Rhodopseudomonas palustris: one gene and its partner. Each later gene encodes a partner of the first gene's protein in a complex. Links are inferred from orthologs where the notes say so. Each region holds a gene or a part of one and is shown in the gene's direction. Other genes may lie near its edges.

What was found.
Region 2: the proteins of ccmE (region 1) and ccmB are in contact, whole or in part, in a solved structure (PDB 8CE8), measured with the Escherichia coli proteins. The link is inferred for Rhodopseudomonas palustris from one-to-one orthologs.

What each region holds. Positions count from the first base shown.
Region 1 is NZ_CP019966.1:2,097,646-2,105,110, forward strand. The notes cover bases 4,039-6,828. They hold ccmE (cytochrome c maturation protein CcmE), read left to right. Parts: upstream 4,039-5,076; coding sequence 5,077-5,580; downstream 5,581-6,828. Other genes in these bases: ccmI (c-type cytochrome biogenesis protein CcmI), read left to right, coding at 4,039-4,963; RPPS3_RS09730 (heme lyase CcmF/NrfE family subunit), read left to right, coding at 5,577-6,828. In the rest of the region: RPPS3_RS09700 (response regulator transcription factor), read left to right, coding at 1-98; RPPS3_RS09705 (ATP-binding protein), read left to right, coding at 114-1,505; RPPS3_RS09710 (RT0821/Lpp0805 family surface protein), read left to right, coding at 1,602-2,066; RPPS3_RS09715 (hypothetical protein), read left to right, coding at 2,291-3,694; more of ccmI, read left to right, coding at 3,857-4,038; more of RPPS3_RS09730, read left to right, coding at 6,829-7,465. UniProt on the Escherichia coli protein: Heme chaperone required for the biogenesis of c-type cytochromes. Transiently binds heme delivered by CcmC and transfers the heme to apo-cytochromes in a process facilitated by CcmF and CcmH.
Region 2 is NZ_CP019966.1:220,713-236,048, forward strand. The notes cover bases 5,822-8,757. They hold ccmB (heme exporter protein CcmB), read left to right. Parts: upstream 5,822-6,923; coding sequence 6,924-7,592; downstream 7,593-8,757. Other genes in these bases: acnA (aconitate hydratase AcnA), read right to left, coding at 5,822-6,109; ccmA (heme ABC exporter ATP-binding protein CcmA), read left to right, coding at 6,325-6,927; RPPS3_RS01045 (heme ABC transporter permease), read left to right, coding at 7,685-8,419; ccmD (heme exporter protein CcmD), read left to right, coding at 8,419-8,592; RPPS3_RS01055 (DsbE family thiol:disulfide interchange protein), read left to right, coding at 8,609-8,757. Also shown: RPPS3_RS01010 (Bax inhibitor-1/YccA family protein), read left to right, coding at 1-742; RPPS3_RS01015 (GNAT family N-acetyltransferase), read left to right, coding at 996-1,547; RPPS3_RS01020 (DUF2794 domain-containing protein), read right to left, coding at 1,697-2,065; RPPS3_RS01025 (DUF1223 domain-containing protein), read right to left, coding at 2,468-3,223; more of acnA, read right to left, coding at 3,392-5,821; more of RPPS3_RS01055, read left to right, coding at 8,758-9,205; RPPS3_RS01060 (ComEA family DNA-binding protein), read left to right, coding at 9,346-9,729; RPPS3_RS01065 (septation protein A), read right to left, coding at 9,858-10,475; signal recognition particle-docking protein FtsY, read right to left, coding at 10,472-11,419; RPPS3_RS01075 (RluA family pseudouridine synthase), read left to right, coding at 11,448-12,416; RPPS3_RS01080 (DNA topoisomerase IB), read right to left, coding at 12,426-13,517; acs (acetate--CoA ligase), read left to right, coding at 13,903-15,336. UniProt on the Escherichia coli protein: Required for the export of heme to the periplasm for the biogenesis of c-type cytochromes.

The sequences.
Region 1 (7,465 bases):
TCGTCGGCCGCATCCGCAAGAAGCTCGGCGTCGACATCATCCAGACCGTGCGCGGGCTCGGCTATCTGCTGTCGCCGCCGGCCGCGGACGCGCATTAGCGCGCCGGCGACGCGGTGACCGCCAAACCCTCCCGCCGCGGCAGTTCGCTCGCCACCCGGCTGTTCCTGTCGGCGACCGCGTGGGTGGTGGTGATCCTGGCGATCACCGGCATCGCGTTGTCGTCGGTGTATCGCGGCGCCTCGGAGCGCGCGTTCGATCGCCGGCTCAACCTTTATCTGCGCACCATTATCGCCGAGGTCGCCACCCCCGACACCACCCAGGAGGCGTTCCAGTCGATCGGCGAGCCGCTGTTCGATCTGCCGCTGTCCGGCTGGTACTGGCAGGTTGTCCGCACCGACGGCGAGAAGCCGGAGACGCGCGCCTCGCGGTCGTTGTGGGACCGCAAGCTGCCCCGGCTGGAAGATCAGGGCATCGAGCTGGGGCCGTCCGGCGTACGGCACGGCTATGTCGACGGCCCGGAAGGCCAGACCCTGCGCATGGTCGAGCGGCCGGTCGATCTCGGCCTCGACGGCAAGTTCGTCGTCACCGTTGCGGGCGACGCCACCGAAATCTTCGAAGAGACCCGGACCTTCGATTACTACCTCGCCGGCACCTTCGTGGCGCTGTCGATCGGCCTGGTGCTGACCACGATCTTCCAAGTCCGGTTCGGCCTCGCGCCGCTGAAGCGGATCTCGGAGTCGATCGCCGACGTCCGCTCCGGCCGCGCCGAGCGGCTGGAGGGCCAGTTCCCGGTCGAAATCGCCACCTTGGCGCGTGAGACCAATGCGCTGATCGAGGCCAATCGCGAGATCGTCGAGCGCGCCCGCACCCATGTCGGCAACCTGGCGCACGCGATCAAGACGCCGCTGTCGGTGCTGGTCAACGAAGCGGGCGCCCGGCCGGGCGATCCGCTGGCCGCGAAGGTGATGGAGCAGGCCGAGCTGATGCGCAGCCAGGTCACCCACCACCTGGAGCGGGCCCGGATCGCGGCCCGGCTCACCGTGGTCGGCACCATCACCGAGGTCGAGCCGGTGATCGAGGCGCTGCGCCGGACTATGGAGAAGATCCACCGCGACCGCGCCATCCAGGTCCGCGCCGAGGTCGCCGCCGGCCTCAAGTTCCGCGGCGAGCGCCAGGACCTCGAGGAGATGGTCGGCAATCTGGTCGACAACGCCTGCAAATGGGCGGCGGGACGGGTGTTCATCGCGGTCACCGGGGAGAAGAGCGACGAGCCCGGCGGGCCGCCCAAACTGCGGATCGTGGTCGACGACGACGGTATCGGGCTGTCGGCCGAGCAGCGCGCGCTGGTCGCCCGCCGCGGTAAACGGCTCGACGAGAGCAAGCCCGGCTCCGGCCTTGGATTGGCAATTGTCGTTGATCTTGCAGCGCTTTACGGCGGCGAGCTGAAGCTCGACAACGCCCCGATCGGCGGCCTGCGCGCCGAGCTGACCCTGCCTGCGGCATAACGAGCCCCGCGATTGCCACAGGGGCGCCAGAATTTGCATCTTGTTTTCCTTAACGGTTATGGATGTAGGCTGTTGGCCTTCGGGGAGCCGTTGGGGATGACCATGACGTCTTGGGGGGTGAAGCCGCTATTGCTGCTCGCCGGCGCGCTGGCGCTGGCCGGGTGCGATCGCACGTCCGGGCTGGTGGCCCGGGTGGATTCCTTCACCAGCACCGCGACCTCGGATTTCGGCCGCAATGACGGCAGCGCCGCGGTCGATGCCGCCGCGATGGGCGGCCTGATCGGGCCGAAGATCGGCGCGCTGCTCAATGCCGAAGACCGCCGGCTGGCCTATGCGGCCGAGCTGGAGGCGCTCGATCGCGGCGAATCCGGTGCGCCGGTGGCGTGGAAGAACGCGTCCTCGGGCCGCTACGGCAACATCGTGCCGGGTCCGGTCTATATGAAGCAGGGCTCGACCTGCCGCGGCTATTCGCACGCGGTGACGATCGGCCAGCAGATCGAGATCTCCCGCGGCACCGCCTGCCGCGCCAATGACGGCGCGCCCTGGACCGCCCAAAGCTAGCCCTGCGTCCGCCGGTTGATGTGCTGGAAAACGATACTTTCCAGCACCTTATCTGCGTGAGCGGCAGCGTCAGAAGAGTGTGAATCCAGCGTTCGACGCGGTCACCTCAACCCCTTCTTAACATCGCCGTGGCTATCTCTGGAGGGTAGCGCCGTGGCGTGACCGGCACCGTGCGAGCGGTGCGCAATTCCACGCGTGCGGACAGCCTGCAAACCATTGGGCGCATGAGCCAGACACCCACCGAACGGCTGAGAGATTATCTCTCCCAGCTCCCGCCGCAGTCCCAAGCGCTGCTGATGCGGGAATTCGAGCGTGCGCTCGAACGGGGCGAGGATGTCGCGGTCGCCAGCTTCGTGCTGGAGGAGTTGCGCAAGATCGTTCGCGGCTCCGAGGACGACAACAAGCCTCGCTCCGAGGATCCGGCCCGGCTGATGTTCCGGGTGCTGGAACCGTTCCTGATCGATCCGAAGGAATCGCCGCGGCCCGGCCAGCTCCGGCGCTCGTCGCTGACCTCGGTCTGGCAGTGGCTGGAGCGCGAGGGCATTCCGGATCAGATCCGCGAATTCGAAGCCGGGCTGATCGGCCTGCGCGGCGCGCCGGCGTCGCAGGTCGAGCAGCTGGTCCGCAAGCTGCAGCAGGCCGCCGCCGCTGCGATCGACAAGCTGATCAACCCCGAGCCGGGCGTCGACCGCCAGCGCACGATGTCACGCGTCGGCCCGCCGTCGGCGGTCGAAGATCTGGCGCCGATCGGTGCGGTGCTGAAGAACCGCGACGCCATCGACACCTTCAACGGCAAGCTCTCCAGCAACCTGCGGGTGTTCGGCGAGAGCCAGGTCAATTCGATGATCGCGGCGCTCAACGTGCCGGCGCTGCAAACGCCGATCCTGCTGCCGTTCGCGCTGACGCTGATCCTCAACCACCTCAACCAGCCGTGGCAGATCGTCCGGATGGCCATCAAGGTTGCCGGCTCGGACGACGAGATCAAGGTCGCCGCCACGCCTTACGGCGTCGCCGTCACCATGGCGATCCAGGATCTGGCGCGGCTCACCGCCGATCTGCGCGAGGAAATCCGCCGCGGCCATTACGGCAACGTCGCCGAGAATCTCAAAGTGATTCACGACGGCATTCGCGGCCTGCGCACCGAGCTCGACATCCGCAGCGACTCGTCGTGGGGCAAGCAGCTTGCGGCGATCCGCGTCGACATCTCAAACGCGGTGAAGTCGGAGATCGAGAGCGTGCCGGGCAGGGTGCGCCGGCTGCTGCGCCAGCGTCCCGACAAGGACATCGCCAGCGGCGCCAGGCTCGACCAGCTCGAGGTCGACGAGACTGCCGCGCTGATCGATTTCGTCGCGGTGTGTCGCACCTATGCCAGCGAACTGGCGATCAACGAAGTGACGCAGCGGACCTATTCCGAGCTGCAGCAATATGTCGAGAAATCCACCGACGCGCTGGTGCAGTCGCTGCGCGGCTCCGATGCGCGGGTGAAGCCGTTCCGGCATCAGCAGGCGCAGGCCGCGGTCCGGTTCTGCGAATTGCTGTTCAGCCACGACTATGCCTCGCTGATGAGTCGCGCGGTCGAAAACGCGATGGTTGTGGTGGAACGCAAGCCGGCGGCGCGGGCGGGCTGAACTCCCCTTTGATTCAAATCAAGTTTCGTCCCCTGCGGCGCCTTATCCGGTGCCGCAAATGTCAATTGCGGCTATCGTCCGACCATGGTGTAACCCGCCCGGATTTTCGACCTGCCGGGCCGGTGCCGCGGCTCCATAGTCTTCACCCGGAACCTCGCTCGAATGGCGCTTTGGTTTGTGTTCGCGATGATGACGGCCGTGGCGGTGTTCGCCGTGCTGTGGCCGCTCGGGCGTAGCGTCAAGGCGCAGCGCGATGGCAGCGAGGCGGCGGTCTATAAGGATCAGCTTGCCGAAGTCGACCGCGATGCCGCGATCGGGCTGATCGGTCCCTCTGAAGCCTCCGCCGCCAAGGTCGAGATCGGCCGACGGCTGCTCGCCAGCGCCGAGGCCGAACGCTCGACGCCGACCACCACCCGCCGCGGCCTGCGCCGCATGGTCGCGGTGGTGGCGCTGATCGGACTGCCGGTGCTCGCGATCGCTGTGTATTTGCCGCTCGGTTCGCCGATGCTGCCGGACCAACCGCTGGCTGCGCGGGCCAAGGCGCCGCCGAGTTCGCAGCCGCTCGACAATCTGGTGGCGCAGGTCGAGGCGCATCTGGAAAAGAACCCGACCGATGGTCGCGGCTGGACCGTGCTGGCACCGGTGCTGGCCAAGACCGGCCGGTTCGACGATGCGGCGCGCGCCTATCGCAACTCGATTACTTACGCCGGCGAGACGGCCGACCGCCGCGCCGATCTCGGCGAGGTGCTGACCTCGGCGGCGGGCGGCGTCGTCACCGCCGATGCCAAGACCGAATTCGAGCGTGCGGTTGCGCTCAATCCGGATGAAGCCAAGGCGCGCTACTTCCTCGGCCTTGCGGCCGAGCAGGATGGCCGCCCGAAGGATGCCGCGACGATCTGGCGCGCGATGCTGGAGAAGGGTCCGGCCGACGCGCCGTGGCGGCCGATGCTGCAGACCGAGCTTGCCCGCGTCGACGGCACCGCCAAGCAGCCGGCACTGCCGGAAGGTGCGGCCGCTGCCGTGCAGAATATGAGCGAAGCCGAGCGCGCCGCGATGATCCAGGGCATGGTCGCCAAGCTCGCAGCGCGGCTGAAGCAGAACGGCGACGACGTCGACGGCTGGCTGCGGCTGGTGCGCGCCTATATGGTGCTCGGCGACACCGACAAGGCCAAGAGCGCGCAGACCGAAGCGCGCCAGGCGGTGGCCGACAAGCCCGACCGGCTGAAGCAGCTCAACGACGGCCTCAAGGGCCTCGGGCTCGACGGCTGACGATTGCAGCACGAACGATGTGTTTTCGACATCTTCGTCAGACAAACACTTCGAGCGACGCCGCGAAGCGTCGCTTGTGAACATCCGGTAGAGGACGCCGAGGCGAACGAACCATGACGCGTAAACAGCGGCGGTTGTTGATGATCGGGGGCGCGGGCGTGGTGCTCGTGATTGCGGTGGGCCTGGTGCTCAACGCGCTGCGCGACTCGATCGTGTTCTTCTCGACGCCGAAGATGGTGGCCGAACAGCACATCGAGGCCGGCCGACGGTTCCGGCTCGGCGGCGTGGTCGAGCCCGGCTCGCTGCAGCGTGGCGAGCAACTGAAGGTGTCGTTCAAGGTCACCGACGGCAGTGCCACTCTGCCGGTCGCCTACAAGGGCATCCTGCCGGATCTGTTCCGCGAAGGGCAGGGCGTGATCGCCGAAGGCTCGCTCGATAAGGCCGGCGTGTTCGAAGCCGACACCGTGCTGGCCAAGCACGACGAGAAGTACATGCCGAAGGAAGTCGCCGACGCCTTGAAGAAGGACGGCCACTGGAAGGACGACTACGGCAAGAAGTCGCCCGGTGAGGCGACCGCCGGCCAGACCTCGGCGAATGCGGCGGAGGGCGGCAAATGATCGCCGAGGCCGGGCACTACGCACTGGTTCTGGCGCTGGCTCTGGCGCTGATTCAGTCCACCGTTCCGCTGCTCGGCGCCCGGCTCAATGACGGCGCGCTGATGAACGTGGCGCGTTCGACCGCGCTGGTGCAACTGTTGTTCGCCGGCCTGTCGTTCACCGCGCTGGTGTGGCTGCACGTCACCTCCGACTTCTCGGTGGTGAACGTCTACGAGAACTCCCACTCGATGAAGCCGCTGCTCTACAAGATCACCGGCGTGTGGGGGAACCACGAAGGCTCGATGCTGCTGTGGGTGGCGATCCTGGCGCTGTTCGGCGGCCTGGTCGCGGCGTTCGGCAACAACCTGCCGCTGTCGCTGCGCGCGCACGTGCTGGCGGTGCAGGGCTGGGTCGCGACCGCGTTCTATCTGTTCATCCTGATCACCTCGAACCCGTTCGCGCGGATGGCCAATGCGCCGGCCGAAGGCCGCGACCTCAATCCGGTGCTGCAGGATATCGGCCTCGCGGTGCATCCGCCGATGCTGTATCTCGGCTATGTCGGGTTCTCGATCTCGTTCTCGTTTGCCGCCGCGGCGCTGATGGAGGGCCGGCTCGACGCCGCCTGGGCGCGCTGGGTGCGGCCGTGGACGCTGATCGCCTGGATCTTCCTCACCCTCGGCATCGCAATGGGTTCTTATTGGGCCTACTACGAACTCGGCTGGGGCGGCTGGTGGTTCTGGGACCCGGTCGAAAACGCCTCGCTGATGCCGTGGCTCGCCGGCACCGCGCTGCTGCATTCGGCACTGGTGATGGAGAAGCGCAACGCGCTGAAGGTCTGGACCATCCTGCTGTCGATCCTGACCTTCTCGCTGTCGCTGCTCGGCACCTTCCTGGTCCGCTCCGGCGTGCTCACCTCGGTGCACGCCTTCGCCACCGATCCGTCGCGCGGCGTGTTCATTCTGATCATCCTGTGCGTGTTCATCGGCGGCAGCCTGACGCTGTTCGCCTGGCGCGCCTCGTCGCTGAAGCAGGGCGGTTTGTTCGCGCCGATCTCGCGCGAAGGTTCGCTGGTGCTGAACAATCTGTTCCTCACCACCGCTTGCGCCACCGTGTTCGTCGGCACGCTGTATCCGCTGGCGCTGGAAGTGCTGACCGGCGACAAGATCTCGGTCGGCGCGCCGTTCTTCAATCTCACCTTCGGCCCGCTGATGGTGCCGCTATTGGTCGCGGTGCCGTTCGGGCCGCTGCTGGCCTGGAAGCGCGGCGATCTGATCGGCGCCGCGCAGCGGCTGATCGCCGCCGGCGTAGTGGCGCTGCTGGCGGTCGCCTTCGTGTACGCCTGGGTCCATGGCGGCGCTGTGCTGGCGCCGCTGGCGATCGGCCTTGCGGTGTTCGTGATCGTCGGCGCGCTGGTCGATATCGCCGAGCGCATCGCGCTGTTCCGCGGTCCGCCGTCGATCTCGTTGCGCCGCGCCTCCGGCCTGCCGCGTTCCGCCTGGGGCACGATGTTCGCCCACGCGGCGCTCGGCGTGACGCTGATCGGCATCGTCTGCGAGAGCACCTGGAACAGCGAATACATCGCGGCGATGAAGCCCGGCGACAGCACCAAGCTCGCCGGCTACGAGTTCAAGTTCGAGGGCGCCAACCAGCGCCAGGGCCCGAACTACCGCGAATTGCTGACACAGTTCACCGTCACCGAAAACGGCCGGCTGATCGGCGGCATGGCGCCGTCGAAGCGCAGCTTCATCACCCGCGGCTCGTCGACCACCGAGGCGGCGCTGCTGACCCGCGGCTTCAGCCAGCTCTACGTCTCGCTCGGCGACATCAACGAGCAGGGTGCGGTGACGGTGCGGATCTATCACAAGCCGATGGTGCTCTTGATCTGGTTCGGCCCGATCCTGATGGC
Region 2 (15,336 bases), 1.9 Mb from region 1 along the record:
ACGCGTCGAAACCGCGACCGTCGACGCCGGGCTGCGCGCCTACATGCTGCGCATCTACAACTACATGACGATCGGCCTGGCCATCACCGGCCTGGCGGCGCTCGGCGTCTATATGGGCGCCGTGACCACGGACGCCGGCGCGGCTGCCGCGCGGGTCGGCAACACCATGCTGACCTCGTTCGGCGTGGCGATGTTCGTCAGCCCGCTGAAGTGGGTCTTCATCCTCGCCCCGCTGGCGATGGTGTTTGTCATCTCCTTCGGCATCAACCGCCTGAAGCCGGCGACCGCACAGCTTCTGTTCTGGGCGTTCTCGGCGTTGATGGGCATCTCGCTGTCGTCGATCTTCCTGGTCTACACCCACACCTCGATCGTCCGGGTGTTCTTCATCACCGCGGCCGCGTTCGGTGCGCTGAGCCTTTACGGCTACACCACCAAGCGTGACATGACCGGGATGGGTTCGTTCCTGATCATGGGCCTGTTCGGCGTCGTGATCGCCAGCCTGGTGAACCTGTTCGTCGCCTCGTCGATGCTGCAGTTCATCGTCTCGGTGGTGGGCGTGCTGGTGTTCGCCGGCCTGACCGCCTGGGACACCCAGCGCCTGAAGAACGACTACATCTACGGCTACGGCTCGATGGGCGGCGACGTCGCCGAGCGGGCTGCCATTACCGGCGCTCTGTCGCTCTACCTGAACTTCATCAACCTGTTCACGCTGCTGCTTCAGCTGCTCGGACAGAAGGAATAACGGTCTCCTCCCAGACCTGACAGCTCGAAGCCCCGGCCCAGCGCCGGGGCTTTTGTTTTGACGGACCGGGACCGCCGGGAGCAGCAGGACGCTTCGCATGTCAGATGTCATCGCCGGGCTCGACCCGGCGATCCATCCTGCTGCAGGCAGCCTCCTGCAAGCCAGCCAAGCGTCATGGCGAAGAGGATGGATACGCGGGTCAAGCCCGCGTATGACGCTGAGATTGGCGATCCGCTCCGAGTCCGAATTTCACATGTCCGACCTCGTCATCCGCCCGGCGATCACCGCCGACCTGCCGGCCATCACCGCAATCTATGAGCAGGCGGTGCGGTTCGGCACCGCGACCTTCGAGCTGAGCCCGCCCGACCTTACCGAGATGACGCGGCGGTTCAGCACTCTGACCGAAGCCGGCTTTCCGTATCTGGTCGCGGAGGCGGACGGGGCGATTGCCGGCTACGCCTATGCGGGCCCCTACCGGCCGCGGCCGGCCTATCGGTTCACGGTCGAGAACTCGATCTATCTCGATCCGGCGGCCCACCGCCGCGGCATCGGCAGCGCGCTGCTGCGTGACCTGATCACCGCATGCACCGAGCGCGGCTTCCGCCAGATGATCGCGGTGATCGGCGATTCCGCCAACGCCGCCTCGATCGCCCTCCACCGCAAAGGCGGCTTCGTGCCGATCGGCACCCATACCGACGTCGGCTTCAAGTTCGGTCGCTGGCTGGACTCGGTGCTGATGCAGCGGACGCTGGGGGACGGCGGGCAGACGGTGCCCGAAGCAGAAGCGCTGCCGAACAGCCCATAATGCCGTAACCCTCCGAAAAGCGGAGGGCCCAGTATTCGAGAGAGTTGACGCTGATCACTGGCGCTCTGGGATACTGGGTCGCCGGACAAGCCGAGCGATGACGCGGGGGGCCACCGAGACGCTTCGCCCCGGCTCCGCCGCAGCTCAGGTCAGACCAGCGCCAGCTTGCGGTCGATCACCAGCAGCACACGTTCGAGTTCATGGCCGCGGCGCAGGATCTGGCCGGAAGCGCCGATGACGCAATACGCGCCCTGTTTGCGGGCGAGCCGCGGATCCTTGACGATGCGATAGATCGGGACTTCCGAGGCGCGGCGGAAGATCGAGAACACCGCAGTGTCTTTCAGGAAGTCGATGGCGTAATCGCGCCACTCGCCGGCCGCGACCATCCGGCCATAGAGATTGAGGATGCGATTGAGCTCCAGGCGGTTGAAAGTAACCAGTCCCTGCAGCGGTGCGGTGCCTGGGCGCTCCGCTGCGCGGCTCTCGCTGGGGTCAGCCTCCCCGGAAATCATATCCATCGGCGCCTCCTGTCACGACGCTGACATGATTGCGCCGCCGGCGACGGGCCGCAAGGGGACCGAAAGCAGCAGGCGCCGAAACAGCGCCCTTGCGCACGCGGCTCACGCCTTCGTTAGCCGAATTCTTATTGCCGCCCGATTTTCGCCCAGCGCCCGCCAAGCCCGCTTGCAATAACACTATCACTGCGTTGGCCCGGTCCCTTCGGCTTCGGATTCCTCAGCCCCCAGCCCCCCGAAGCAGTCGGGATCGGGCCTGTACGCAGAACCTCGATCCCCCTCCTGGGCCGACGCAAGTTGGTCCTTTTTTGTTTTGAGGGGCCGGCTTGCTCCCAGTCGGGAAGCGCGCAGCCAAGCGCGCAAAGCAGCTCTGGCTATTTCCGCCAGATCGCACCCGGCAGACGATCAGTTCAGCGACGTGAACGCGGCCCCGAGCATCGCGCCGGGCTTCTCACGGCTGCCGTTCTGCACGTAGACCGCCGCCGCATCGACGCCGTCACCGACGACGTTCTCAAGCGGCACCGTCCAGTGCTCCGCCGCGCCGGTCCAATCGCCGACCTTCAGCAGATTGCGCACCACGTTGTGGTAGGTGACGTGCCGGCCGCGGTTCTCGCCGCGCCCGATCTCGATCGGGATCGCTTTGGACACCGCGCAGATCCAGACTTCGCCGCTCTTGGTCGTCTCGCCCTGGGGCGCCGCGGCGACCGAGACCTTGATCTCTTTGCCTTCGACCGCCACCGAGACCGGCACGGTCATCACCCCGGCGGTCTTGTCGGTGGTCTTGATCGCGCCCTCGATGCCGGCGCGGTTGCTGCCGACAAGGTGCGCCGACCCATTGACGATCACCTGCGGGGTGAACACGTCCCGATCGCCTCGCACTTGCGAGTAAGCTTTCTGGCGAGCGGTAAAACGGGAGTCGGCCAGGGTGTCCTTCCAGCCGAGATAGTCCCAATAGTCGATCGGCAGGCTGAGGGCGATCACCGACGGATCGCGGGCGAGTTCGCCGATGATTTTGTCCGCCGGCGGACAGGACGAGCAGCCTTGCGAGGTGAACAGCTCGACCACGGCGCGGGGCTCGGCGGCAGCAAGATCGGCCGTCGCGATCGTCACGCACAGGCCGAGTGCGCCGGACCACCGCGAAAATCCACCAACACCATTCATCGTCGTTTGCCGAACCGCCTTTGCCGAATGCTTCGGGACGGCGGCGCGCCGCCATCCATCGAGGAGCCTTAAAACGAAAAGGCGGCCATTTGCATAGGCCGCCTTCCGTTCACCTGCCACTCACTTCGCAGTGAGGCATTCTGCGCCTATCGACGAAGATCGCGGCTGTTAGGCCGCGAGCTTGCGCAGCACGTAGTGCAGAATACCGCCGTTGCGGTAGTAATCGAGTTCGTCGAGCGTATCGATGCGGCACAGCAGCGGCACGCGCTTGCGCTTGCCCTCGGCCGAGGTGATCTCGGCTTCCAGCATCTGCCGCGGCTTCAGGTCGCCTTCGAGGCCGCGGATCGTGACCTTCTCGTCGCCCTTGAGGCCGAGCGAGGCCCACGAGGTGCCCTCTTCGAAGGTCAGCGGCAGCACGCCCATGCCGACCAGGTTCGAGCGATGGATGCGCTCGAAGCTCTGGCAGATCACGGCGCGAACGCCGAGCAGACGGGTGCCCTTCGCGGCCCAGTCGCGCGACGAACCGTTGCCGTATTCGGCACCGGCGAACACCACCAGCGGCACCTTCTCTTCCTGGTACTTCATGGCGGCGTCGTAGATCGACATCTGCTCGCCGTCCGGCCAGTGCTTGGTCAGGCCGCCTTCCGGAATGTTGCCGTCGGCGCCCTTCAGCATGTGGTTCTTGATGCGGATGTTGGCGAAGGTACCGCGCATCATCACTTCGTGGTTGCCGCGGCGGGTGCCGTACTGATTGAAGTCGGCCGGGCGCACCTGACGCTCGGTCAGGTACTTACCGGCCGGCGACGTCAGCTTGATCGAACCGGCCGGCGAGATGTGGTCAGTGGTGATCTTGTCGCCGAACAGCGCCAGGACGCGGGCGTCGACAATGTCGGTGATCGGCTCCGGCTGCTTGGTCATGCCTTCAAAGTACGGCGGGTTCTGCACGTAGGTCGACGACATGTTCCACTTGTAGGTCTCGGACTCGACCGTCTTGATCTTGCGCCAGTTGGTGTCGCCCTTGAACACGTCGGCGTAGCGCGCCTTGAAGATCTTGGAGGTCACGTACTTCTTGACGAAGGCGTTGATCTCCTTGGTGCTCGGCCAGATGTCCTTCAGGTACACCGGCTTGCCGTCCTTACCGGTGCCGATCGGATCGACCGCGAGGTTCTTGGTCACCGAGCCGGCGAGCGCGTAGGCGACCACCAGCGGCGGCGAGGCTAGGTAGTTGGCCTGCACGTCCGGCGAGACGCGGCCTTCGAAGTTGCGGTTGCCCGACAGCACCGCGGCGGCGACGATGCCGTTGTCGTTGATCGACTTCGAGATTTCTTCCGGCAGCGGGCCGGAGTTGCCGATGCAGGTGGTGCAGCCGAAGCCGACGAGGTTGAAGCCGACCTTGTCGAGATCCTTCTGCAGACCCGAATTCGCCAGATACTCGGCGACGACCTGCGAGCCCGGGGCCAGCGAGGTCTTCACCCACGGCGCCGCCTTGAGGCCCTTGGCCGCGGCGTTACGCGCCAACAGACCGGCGCCGATCAGCACGCTCGGGTTCGAGGTGTTGGTGCACGAGGTGATCGCCGCGATCACCACGTCGCCGTGGCCGAGATCGAAGTTGCGGCCTTCCACCTTGTAGCGGGCGCCGTCGAGCGCCTTCTTGTACTCGTTGGCCATCGCGGTGGCGAAGCCTTCCGAGACCGACGACAGCGCGATGCGGCCTTCGGGGCGCTTCGGGCCGGCCATCGACGGCTCGACGGTGGCGAGGTCCAGCGTCAGCGTCACGGTGAACACCGGGTCCGGCGACTTGGAGGTGCGGAACAGGCCCTGCGCCTTGCTGTACTTCTCGACCAGCGCGACCCGCGCCGAGGCACGGCCCGAGGTCTTCAAGTAATCGATGGTTTCGCCGTCGACCGGGAAGAAGCCGCAGGTCGCGCCGTATTCCGGCGCCATGTTGGCGATCGTGGCCTTGTCGGCGACCGAGAGGTTGTCGAGGCCCGGGCCGAAGAATTCGACGAACTTGCCGACCACGCCCTGCTTACGCAGCATCTGGGTGACGGTGAGCACCAGGTCGGTGGCGGTGACGCCTTCCTTGAGCGCGCCCTTGAGCTTGAAGCCGACCACTTCCGGCAGCAGCATCGACAGCGGCTGGCCGAGCATCGCAGCTTCCGCCTCGATGCCGCCGACGCCCCAGCCGAGCACGGCGAGACCGTTGACCATGGTGGTGTGCGAGTCGGTACCGACCAGCGTGTCCGGATAGGCGACTTCGAAGGTGCCGGTCTTGCGGCCGATCGTCATCTTCTCCTTCTTGGTCCAGACCGTCTGCGCCAAGTACTCGAGATTGACCTGGTGGCAGATGCCGGTGCCGGGCGGCACCACCGAGAAGTTCGAGAACGCCTTCTGGCCCCACTTCAGGAACTCGTAGCGCTCCTGGTTCTGCTTGTACTCCTCGGCGACGTTCTTCTTGAAAGCCTGGTTGTTACCGAAGAAGTTGACGATCACCGAGTGGTCGATGACGAGGTCGACCGGCACCAGCGGATTGATCTTCTCAGCATCACCACCGAGCTTCTGCATCGCGTTGCGCATCGCCGCCAGATCGACAACCGCCGGCACGCCGGTGAAGTCCTGCATCAGCACGCGCGCCGGGCGGAATGCGATCTCGTGCTCCAGCGCCTTCTTCCGCATCCACTTGGCGACCGCCATGATGTCCGCCTTCTTGACGGTGCGGTCGTCCTCGTTGCGCAGCAGGTTTTCCAGCAGCACCTTCATCGAGTAGGGCAGACGGGAAATCCCCTTCAGGCCGTTCTTCTCGGCGGTGGGCAGGCTGTAATAGACGTAAGACTTGCTGCCGACCTTGAGGATCTTCCGGCATTTGAAGCTGTCGAGCGAGGTCATGTAAGGCGGGTCCCAGATTATCGTTTTCGATTGGGCGAGCTTGTATGCTGGCTCCGGAGGGGCAGGCCGTCCGGCTTGCAGGCGCCGATCGTGTGCTGCATCAAGTTCCGGCTTATAGAACCTTTCCAATTGCGCCGCCAGTTCGACAATGACAGGCGAGCGCATCGATTTGTGAGCAGGCCGTTCCGATCCCGGAGCGGAACAGGTTGGGATGCATGCGGCTGTCGGGGCGCGACTTACGGTGTGTACGAGGTGGCCGCGAGGTATTCGCCGGACTGGCCTTCGAGGCGAGCGGCGGCGAGGCGCTGGCGCTGATCGGACATAATGGCGCCGGTAAGACGTCGCTGCTGCGGCTGATCGCCGGGCTGCTGACACCTGAGGGTGGAACCATCACGATCGACGGCGGGGAACCAGATACGCCGGTCGCCGAACAGGCGCACTATCTCGGCCACCGCGACGCGCTCAAGCCGTCGCTCAGCGTCGCTGAAAATCTCGGCTTCTGGCGCGACTTTCTCGGCGGCGAGCGCACCGATCTGAGCGCCGCCATCACGGCGGTCGGGCTCGGCCACGCCGCCGAACTGCCGGCGGCGTATCTGTCGGCCGGCCAGCGCCGGCGGCTCTCGATCGCCCGCCTGCTGGTGGTGCGGCGGCCGATCTGGCTGCTGGACGAGCCAACCTCGGCGCTCGACGTCAAAGGTCAGGAGCTGTTCGTTGGCCTGATGCAGGATCACCTCGCCCGCAGCGGCATCATCGTCGCAGCCACCCACGCGCCGCTCGGCATTCCGGTGCGCGAGCAGCGGATCGGAGCCGCGACATGACCGCGCTCGGCGCCATCATTCGCCGCGATATCAAGATCGCACTCCGCGTCGGCGGCGGGGCGCTGATCGGCGTATTATTCTTCCTCACTGTGGTGGTGCTGATGCCGTTCGCGGTCGGCCCCGACCTTGCGCTTTTGAAGCGGCTCGGGCCGGCGATCCTGTGGCTCGGCGCGCTGCTCGCCAGCCTGCTGACACTCGACCGGCTGTTCACCGCCGACGCCGAGGACGGCTCGCTCGACCTGATCGTGATGAGCCGGACCCCGCTGGAGCTGACCTGCGCCGCCAAGGCGCTGGCGCATTGGCTGGCGGCCGGCCTGCCGCTGATCGTGGCAACCCCGGTGCTGGGCCTGCTGCTCAACCTCGACGGCAGCGCCTCGCTCGCCGTGATGGCGACGCTGCTGGCCGGTACCCCAGCGCTGACCTTCACCGGCATGATCGGCGCCGCGCTGGCGGTGACGCTGCGCCGCGGCGGCCTATTGCTGGCCGTGTTGGTGCTGCCGCTGTCGATCCCGGTGCTGATCTTCGGCGTTTCCGCCTCGCAGGCGGCGATCGTCGGCCCGGTGTCGTTCGGCACGCCGTTCTCGATCCTGTGCGCGATCTCGCTGCTCAGCCTGGTGATCGGCCCGTTCGCCGCCGCCGCCAGCCTGCGCCAGGGGCTGGATTAGGGCGAATCACCGCCGATCAACTCCTTCGGAAGTCGCCGCCGACCTGCGTCACGTCATTGCCTGTGCGGGTCCCGGCCATTATCAGGAACGTCATGAAGCTGACCGAACTCGCCAATCCGACCCGGTTCCTGACGCTCGCGGGGCGCTTGCTGCCCTGGCTGGCGGCCGCGACCGCATTGGCGCTGGCGGCGGGGCTGACCCAGGGCATGCTGGCGCCCGACGACTACCAGCAGGGCGCCACCGTCAAGATCATGTTCGTGCACGTGCCGAACGCCTGGCTGGCGATGTTCGTCTGGGGGGTGATGAGCGTCGCCTCGCTCGGCACGCTGGTGTGGCGGCATCCGCTCGCCGACGTCGCGGCCAAGACCGCGGCGCCGATCGGCGCGGCCTTCACATTCCTGGCGCTGGTCACCGGCTCGCTGTGGGGCCGGCCGATGTGGGGCACCTATTGGGAATGGGACGCCCGGCTGACCTCGATGTTGGTGCTGTTTCTGATGTATCTCGGCTTGATCGCGCTGTGGCGCGCGGTCGAGGACCCGTCCCGCGCCGCCCGCGCCGCCGCCGTGCTGACCCTAGTCGGTGCCATCAACCTGCCGATCATCAAGTTCTCGGTCGATTGGTGGAATACGTTGCACCAGCCGGCCTCGGTGGTGCGGATGGGCGGCTCGACGCTCGACAAGGCGTTCCTGGTCCCGCTGCTGGTCACCGCGATCGGGTTTTCGCTGCTGTTTCTGACGCTGCATCTGGCGGCGATGCGGAACGAGATCCTGCGCCGGCGGGTGCGCTCGCTGCAGATGATGCAGGCCAGCCGGGCCGAGGCAGCGTGATGTTCGGGAAATACGCGGACTTCATCGTCTCGTCCTACGCCGCGACCGCGATCGTGGTGCTGCTGCTGATTGGCTGGGTGGTGCTGGACTATCGCAAGCAGAAGGCGCGGCTGCGCGATCTCGAGGCTCGCGGCGCCGTCCGCCGCTCCGGCCGCAGCGCCACCGATGACTAACAACCCACGGATCATCATGAGCGACACCTTCGATCCCGCCTCGCCGAAGCGCCGCTCCTGGCTGGTGGTGCTGCCGGCGCTGCTGTTCGCCGGGCTGGCGGTGTTGTTCTGGTTTCGGCTCGGCGACAGCGACGTGTCGCGGATCCCCTCGGCCCTGATCGGCCGGCCGGCGCCGCAGACCCCGCTGCCGCCGCTGGAGGGCTTGAGCCGTGACGGCAACCAGGTCGCGGGTCTCGATCCGGCGATGTTCAAAGGCAAGGTCAGCGTCGTCAACGTCTGGGCATCGTGGTGCGTACCTTGCCATGACGAAGCGCCGCTGCTGATGACGTTGGCGCAGGACACCCGCATTCAACTCGTCGGGATCGACTACAAGGACAAGCCCGACAATGCCCGCCGCTTCCTCGGCCGGTACGGCAATCCGTTCGCGGCCGTCGGCGTCGATGCCTCCGGGCGTGCCGCGATCGAATGGGGGGTGTACGGCGTGCCGGAGACCTTCGTGATCGGGCGCGACGGCAAGATCGCCTACAAGCTGGTCGGGCCGATCACCCCGGACAACATCGAGAAGGTGCTGAAGCCGGAAATCAGCAAGGCGCTGGCGGCGCCGCAGAGCTGACCGACCTGTTAGCACTGCTAAAAAAGCCCTCGAAAATAAATCGGACCGTTTATCGGCCGTTCATCGCGCCGCCATTGCGGCGCCATGAATCCCGGATGAGCTTCGGGCGTTACTAACAACGTCCTTTGGAGGGACATCCGATGGGTACCTCGACTTTCCGTCGTCTCACGCTCGCCCCGCTCGCCGCTGCCGTCGCGCTGGGCTTGCTCGTCTCCGCACCCGCGATGGCGCAGGCACCACAGCCGGCCACGCCGCCGACCGCCAAATCCGACAAGATGGCCCCTCCGCCGAAAGCCGAAACCAAGGCGGCTGCACCGGCGAAGTCGGAGAAGGTCGAGCTGCTCGATATCAACTCGGCGACCGCCGAACAGCTCGACGCGCTCCCCGGCGTCGGCAAGGCTTACTCCGCCGCGATCATCAAGGGCCGGCCCTACAAGGGCAAGGACGAGCTGGTGCAGAAGAAGATCGTGCCGCAGAAGACCTACGACGGCATCAAGGACAAGATCATCGCCAAGCAGAAATAATCGAAGTGAGGCCGGGGCGCCTGCCCCGAAGTAACACGTCATGCCCGGGCTTGACCCGGGCATCCATCACCAGAAGAGGATGGATTGCCGGGTCAAGCCCGGCAATGACGACCTGGGGCCAAACAGACTCAGCGCCCCGACACGTCGCCTTCGTCGGCGGCGCTCTGTTCGAGCGTGGCGGGCTCGGCCGCGTAGCGCTTGGTGAGCGGCATCTGCAGCAGCGCGAACAGCATGGTGAGCGGCACCACGCCGAACACCTTGAAGTTGACCCAGAAGTCGGTCGACTGCGTCCGCCATACCGCTTCGTTCAGCACTGCCATCGCAAAGAAAAACAGCGCCCAGCGCAGCGTCAGCTTGCGCCAGCCTTCCGCCGTCAGGTTGAACACCTGATCGAACATGATGGCGATGAAGCTGCGGCCGAACAGCAGCCCGCCGCCCAGCACCGCGCCGAACAGCGCGTACACGATGGTGGGCTTCATCTTGATGAAGGTCTCGTCGTGCAGCACCAGCGTCAGGGTGCCGAACACCAGCACTACGACGGCGGTGACCAGCGCCATCACCGGCACGTGACGGGTGACGACGTAGGACGCGATCACGGCGGCGACCACCGCCACCATGAAGGCGCCGGTCGCGGCGAACAGATGAAACTTGGCGTTGACGATGAAGAACACCAGCAGCGGCCCGAGCTCGGTCGCAAGCTTGAACAGCGGGTGCGGCCGGTTGGGCTTCAGCAGGTCGTCCGTCATGCCGCCTCCGTGCCGGCGATCGCCTTGGCGAAATCCCGCGCCGTGAACGGCGCCAGATCGTCGACGCCTTCGCCGACGCCGATGAAGTGCACCGGTAGTTTGTGCTTCTCGGCGATCGCCACCAGGATGCCGCCGCGGGCGGTGCCGTCGAGCTTGGTCATCACCAGGCCGGTGACGCCGGCGGTCTTGGTGAAGGCTTCGACCTGCGACAGCGCGTTCTGGCCGACGGTGGCGTCGAGCACCAGCAGCACCGCATGGGGCGCGGTGGCGTCGACCTTCTTGATCACCCGCACCACCTTCTCGAGCTCGTTCATCAGCTCGGTGCGGTTCTGCAGCCGGCCGGCGGTGTCGATCAGCAGCACGTCACGGCCCTGCTGCTTGGCCTCGGTGAGCGCGTTGAAGGCGAGGCCTGCCGCGTCCGAGCCCTGGGCGCCGGCCACCACCGGGGTGCCGGTGCGATCGCCCCAGACCTTGAGCTGATCGATCGCCGCGGCCCGGAAGGTGTCGCCGGCAGCCAGCATCACCTTGTGGCCCTCGGAAGCGAACCGCGCCGACAATTTGCCGATGGTGGTGGTCTTGCCGGAGCCGTTGACCCCGACCATCAGGATCACGAACGGCTTCTTGCCGGCGTCGATGTCGAGCGGCTGCGCCACCGGCGCCAGCACCTTCTCGACCTCAGCGGCCACGATCTCTTTGACGTCGCTGGCCGAGATCATCTTGTCGTAGCGGCCCTCGCCGACCGCCTTGGCGATCCGCGCCGCCACCTCGGTGCCGAGGTCGGCGCGCAGCAGCACGTCCTCGATCTCCTCGAGCATCGCCCGATCGAGCTTGCGCTTGGAAACAAATTCCGACAGCGCGGTCCCGATCGAGCTCGAGGTGCGCTTCAGTCCGCTGGAAAGCCGTCGCCACCAGCTCTGTTTCGAATTTTCCGGAGTGTCGCTCATCAGGGCGCTGTGTTAGCCGTTTCGCGCCATGAACGAAAGCCACCCAGATCAATTCGAGCCGCCGGAACTGACCCCCGAGGAGATCCAGGCGCGCGTGCTGTATCGCGACGGGCTGATGCTGGTGATCGACAAACCGCCGGGCCTGCCGGTGCATCGCGGGCCCAAAGGCGGTCCGAATCTGGAGGCTTCGTTCGACGCGCTCCGCTACGGTTTGCCGCGCCCGCCCGTGCTGGCACATCGGCTCGACCGCGACACCTCCGGCTGCCTGGTGCTCGGCCGCCACCGCAAGGCCACCGCCACGCTCGGGCTGCTGTTCAAGCATTCGCGGATTTCCAAGACCTATTGGGCGATCGTCGAAGGCGGCCCGGCCGAAGACGAAGGCAGCATCGACCTGCCGATCGCCAAGCTCAATGCCGAACGCGGTTGGTGGCAGAAGGTCGATCCGGAAGGGCTGCCGTCGCTGACGAAGTGGCGGGTGATGGGGCGGTCGGGAGTTTTGCCGACCGCCGCGAGGATCGCGTCCGCAGCATCCGCCCCGTCCCCCGGCGCCGCGGCAAGCGGCTCCCCTGCCCCTTGCGGGGAGGGGTCGGGGGTGGGGGTCCACGACGAGACGCCATCCTTGGGGCGCCCTCACCCCAACCCTCTCCCGCAAGCGGGAGAGGGAGTTCACTCTGCTCGGGCAGAGAGTGACGATCTGTCTCGAAAGCCGGGCGCCAAATCCGGTGCGACTCCGCCGACGCACCTCACCTGGCTGGCGCTCGAGCCCATCACCGGCCGAACCCATCAACTGCGGGTGCATTGCGCCGCGATGGGCTGGCCTATCTTCGGCGACAACATCTACGGTAACGGCCCGCGGTTCGGCGAACCGAGGCTGCATCTGCATGCCCGCGAGATCGTCATCCCGCTGTCACGTAACAAACCGCCGGTGGTGGTCACCGCGCCGCCGCCCGCGCATATGCACCCGCGGCTCGCTGCCTGCGGCTGGACACCGAACTGACGGGCGGCCTCAGGCTGCAGCCGCCATCACCACCTGCGCCAGCAGCTGTTCGCGCTTAGCCTGGGAGCGGGTGCCCTTCAGGGTCGAAGCGAACCGTTCGAGAATGCCGTCCTCGAACGCGGTGACGATGGTGGCGTGCACATAGCTTTTGCGGCAGATCGAGGGGGTGTTGGCGAGCTCGTCGGCGGCCATCCGCACCGCCTCCAGCACCTGCTTGCGGCGGCCGCGGGCGCTGGTCGCGGGCTCGATCCGCGCCAGCGATTCCAGCACCACCGCCGAGGCCATCAGGGTGCGAAAGTCCTTCAGCGAAATCCGGATGCCGGCGAGGTCGCGCAGGAAGACGTTGACCTGAGAGGTCGAAACCGGATGCACCTCCCGGTCGACACCGACGTATTGGAACAGCCGTTTGCCCGGCAGCTTGCGCAAGATGCCGATAGCCCGCACCAGCCGGGCCGCGCCGCATTCCTTGCGCACCGCTTTGCCGCCCTTGGCTTTGAACGACAGCGTCACGCAGTCGTCCTCGATCGCCACGTTGGACTTCAGCAGCGTCGCGGCGCCGCGGGTGCCGTTGAGCCGCGCATAGGACTCGCTGCCGGGCCGGATCGCTGTGCGGGCGATCAGTTCGATGACCGCCGCAAGCGCAAACTCCCGGGTCGGCTCATCACCCGACAGGTGCTTGCCAACGGCGCGACGGATCTTCGGCAGCGCTCCGACAAGCTGCGCCAACCGATGCGCCTTGCGGGCTTCTCTGACCTTCTCCCAATCCGAGTGGTAACGGTATTGCAGACGACCGGCCGCATCGCGGCCGACCGCCTGCAGATGCGAGGCCGGATCGGCGGCGTAGCGGACATCCTGGTAGGCCGGCGGCACCGCCAGCGCATTCAGCCGACGAATGGTGCTTTGCTGTTTCACCTGCGAACCATCGGCGCGCAGATATTGCCAGCGCTTGCCGCGCTTGATGCGGCGGATCGTCAGATGATCGACTTCGCCAAGATGCAGACCGAGGTCTTCGGCAAGCTCGGCAACACTGACCGGCTCTCCGGCCGTGCTGCCCGAGTCCGTCACGGTTTCGGGAAGTTCGAAATTCTGCCGATCGATCATGCCGTTAACATTCCCGCGCCAGAGCCCATCGCTAATGCGCCAGCCCCACACTCGTTCCGGCAGGCGCGCCGCCGCGGCGCACGCATCGCGATCACGGCTCTGCACATGCGCGCGATCAGCGCCGAAAGTCGGATGACTGCACCGCTTGTCGCGGCCCGGCGGGCCGACGCATAATTGTCTCAACAACAACAGCCGGAGGCTGAGACGATCGCACGTCTCTTCACCGGCGATGCTCCCCCGTAGCGTTTCCATGACTTCGCCCGGATCGCAGGATCAACGATCGGCGAAGCCAGACTCGTTGGCGGGTGAGTCGCCGGTTGCAGCGGGGTTGCGGTCGAGCACCGACGGCGGGTGCGGCATCGACCGCGTTTTTGTGGAGGAACAAATGTCCGAGAAGATCTACGACGTGCCCGCAGAGTGGGCGAGCCGCGCCTTCGTCGACGACGCCAAATATCGCCAGATGTACGAGCGCTCGGTGACGGATCCGACCGGATTCTGGGCGGAGCACGCCAAGCGGGTCGACTGGATCAAGGCGCCGACCAAGATCGACAACTGGTCGTTCGCGCCCGGCAATGTTTCGATCAAGTGGTTCGAGGACGGCGTTCTCAACGCCGCCTACAACTGCATCGACCGCCACCTCGACAAGCGCGGCGACCAGGTCGCGATCATCTGGGAAGGCGACGATCCTTCGCAGTCGCGCAGCATCACCTATCGCGAGCTGCACGACGAAGTCTGCAAGTTCGCCAACATCCTGCGCAACCGCAATGTCGGCAAAGGCGACCGCGTCACCATCTATCTGCCGATGATCCCGGAAGCCGCGTTCGCGATGCTGGCCTGCGCCAGGATCGGCGCGATCCACTCGGTGGTGTTCGCCGGCTTCTCGCCCGACAGCCTCGCGGGCCGCATCAACGACTGCAAGTCGAAGATCGTGATCACCGCCGACGAAGGCCTGCGCGGCGGCCGCAAGGTGCCGCTGAAGGCCAATGTCGACGCGGCCCTGAAGAAGTGCGACGGCGTCGACTGGGTGATGGTGGTCAAGCGCACTGGCGCCGCGGTCGAAATGGATGACGTCCGCGACTTCTGGTACCACGAAGCGGCCGAGATGGTGACGACCGAATGCCCGGTCGAGCACATGCACGCCGAAGACCCGCTGTTCATCCTCTACACCTCGGGCTCGACCGGTCAGCCGAAGGGCGTGCTGCACACCACCGGCGGCTATCTGGTGTTCGCGTCGATGACGCACCAGTACGTCTTCGACTACCACGACGGTGACATCTACTGGTGCACGGCCGACGTCGGCTGGGTCACCGGCCACAGCTACATTCTGTATGGACCGCTGGCCAACGGCGCGACCACGCTGATGTTCGAAGGCGTGCCCAACTACCCGAGCAATTCGCGGTTCTGGGAAGTCATCGACAAGCACAAGGTCAACATCTTCTACACCGCGCCGACGGCGATCCGCGCGCTGATGCAGGCCGGCGACGAGCCGGTGAAGAAGACCTCGCGCAAGTCGCTCCGCCTGCTCGGCTCGGTCGGCGAGCCGATCAATCCGGAAGCCTGGGAGTGGTACCACCGCGTCGTCGGCGAGGACCGTTGCCCGATCGTCGACACCTGGTGGCAGACCGAGACCGGCGGCATCCTGATCACCCCGCTGCCCGGCGCCACCAAGTTGAAGCCCGGCTCGGCGACACGGCCGTTCTTCGGCGTGGTGCCCGAGATCCTGGATCCGGAGGGCAACGTGCTGGAGGGCGAATGCACCGGCAACCTCTGCCTCGCCCGCTCATGGCCGGGCCAGATGCGCACCGTGTACGGCGACCAT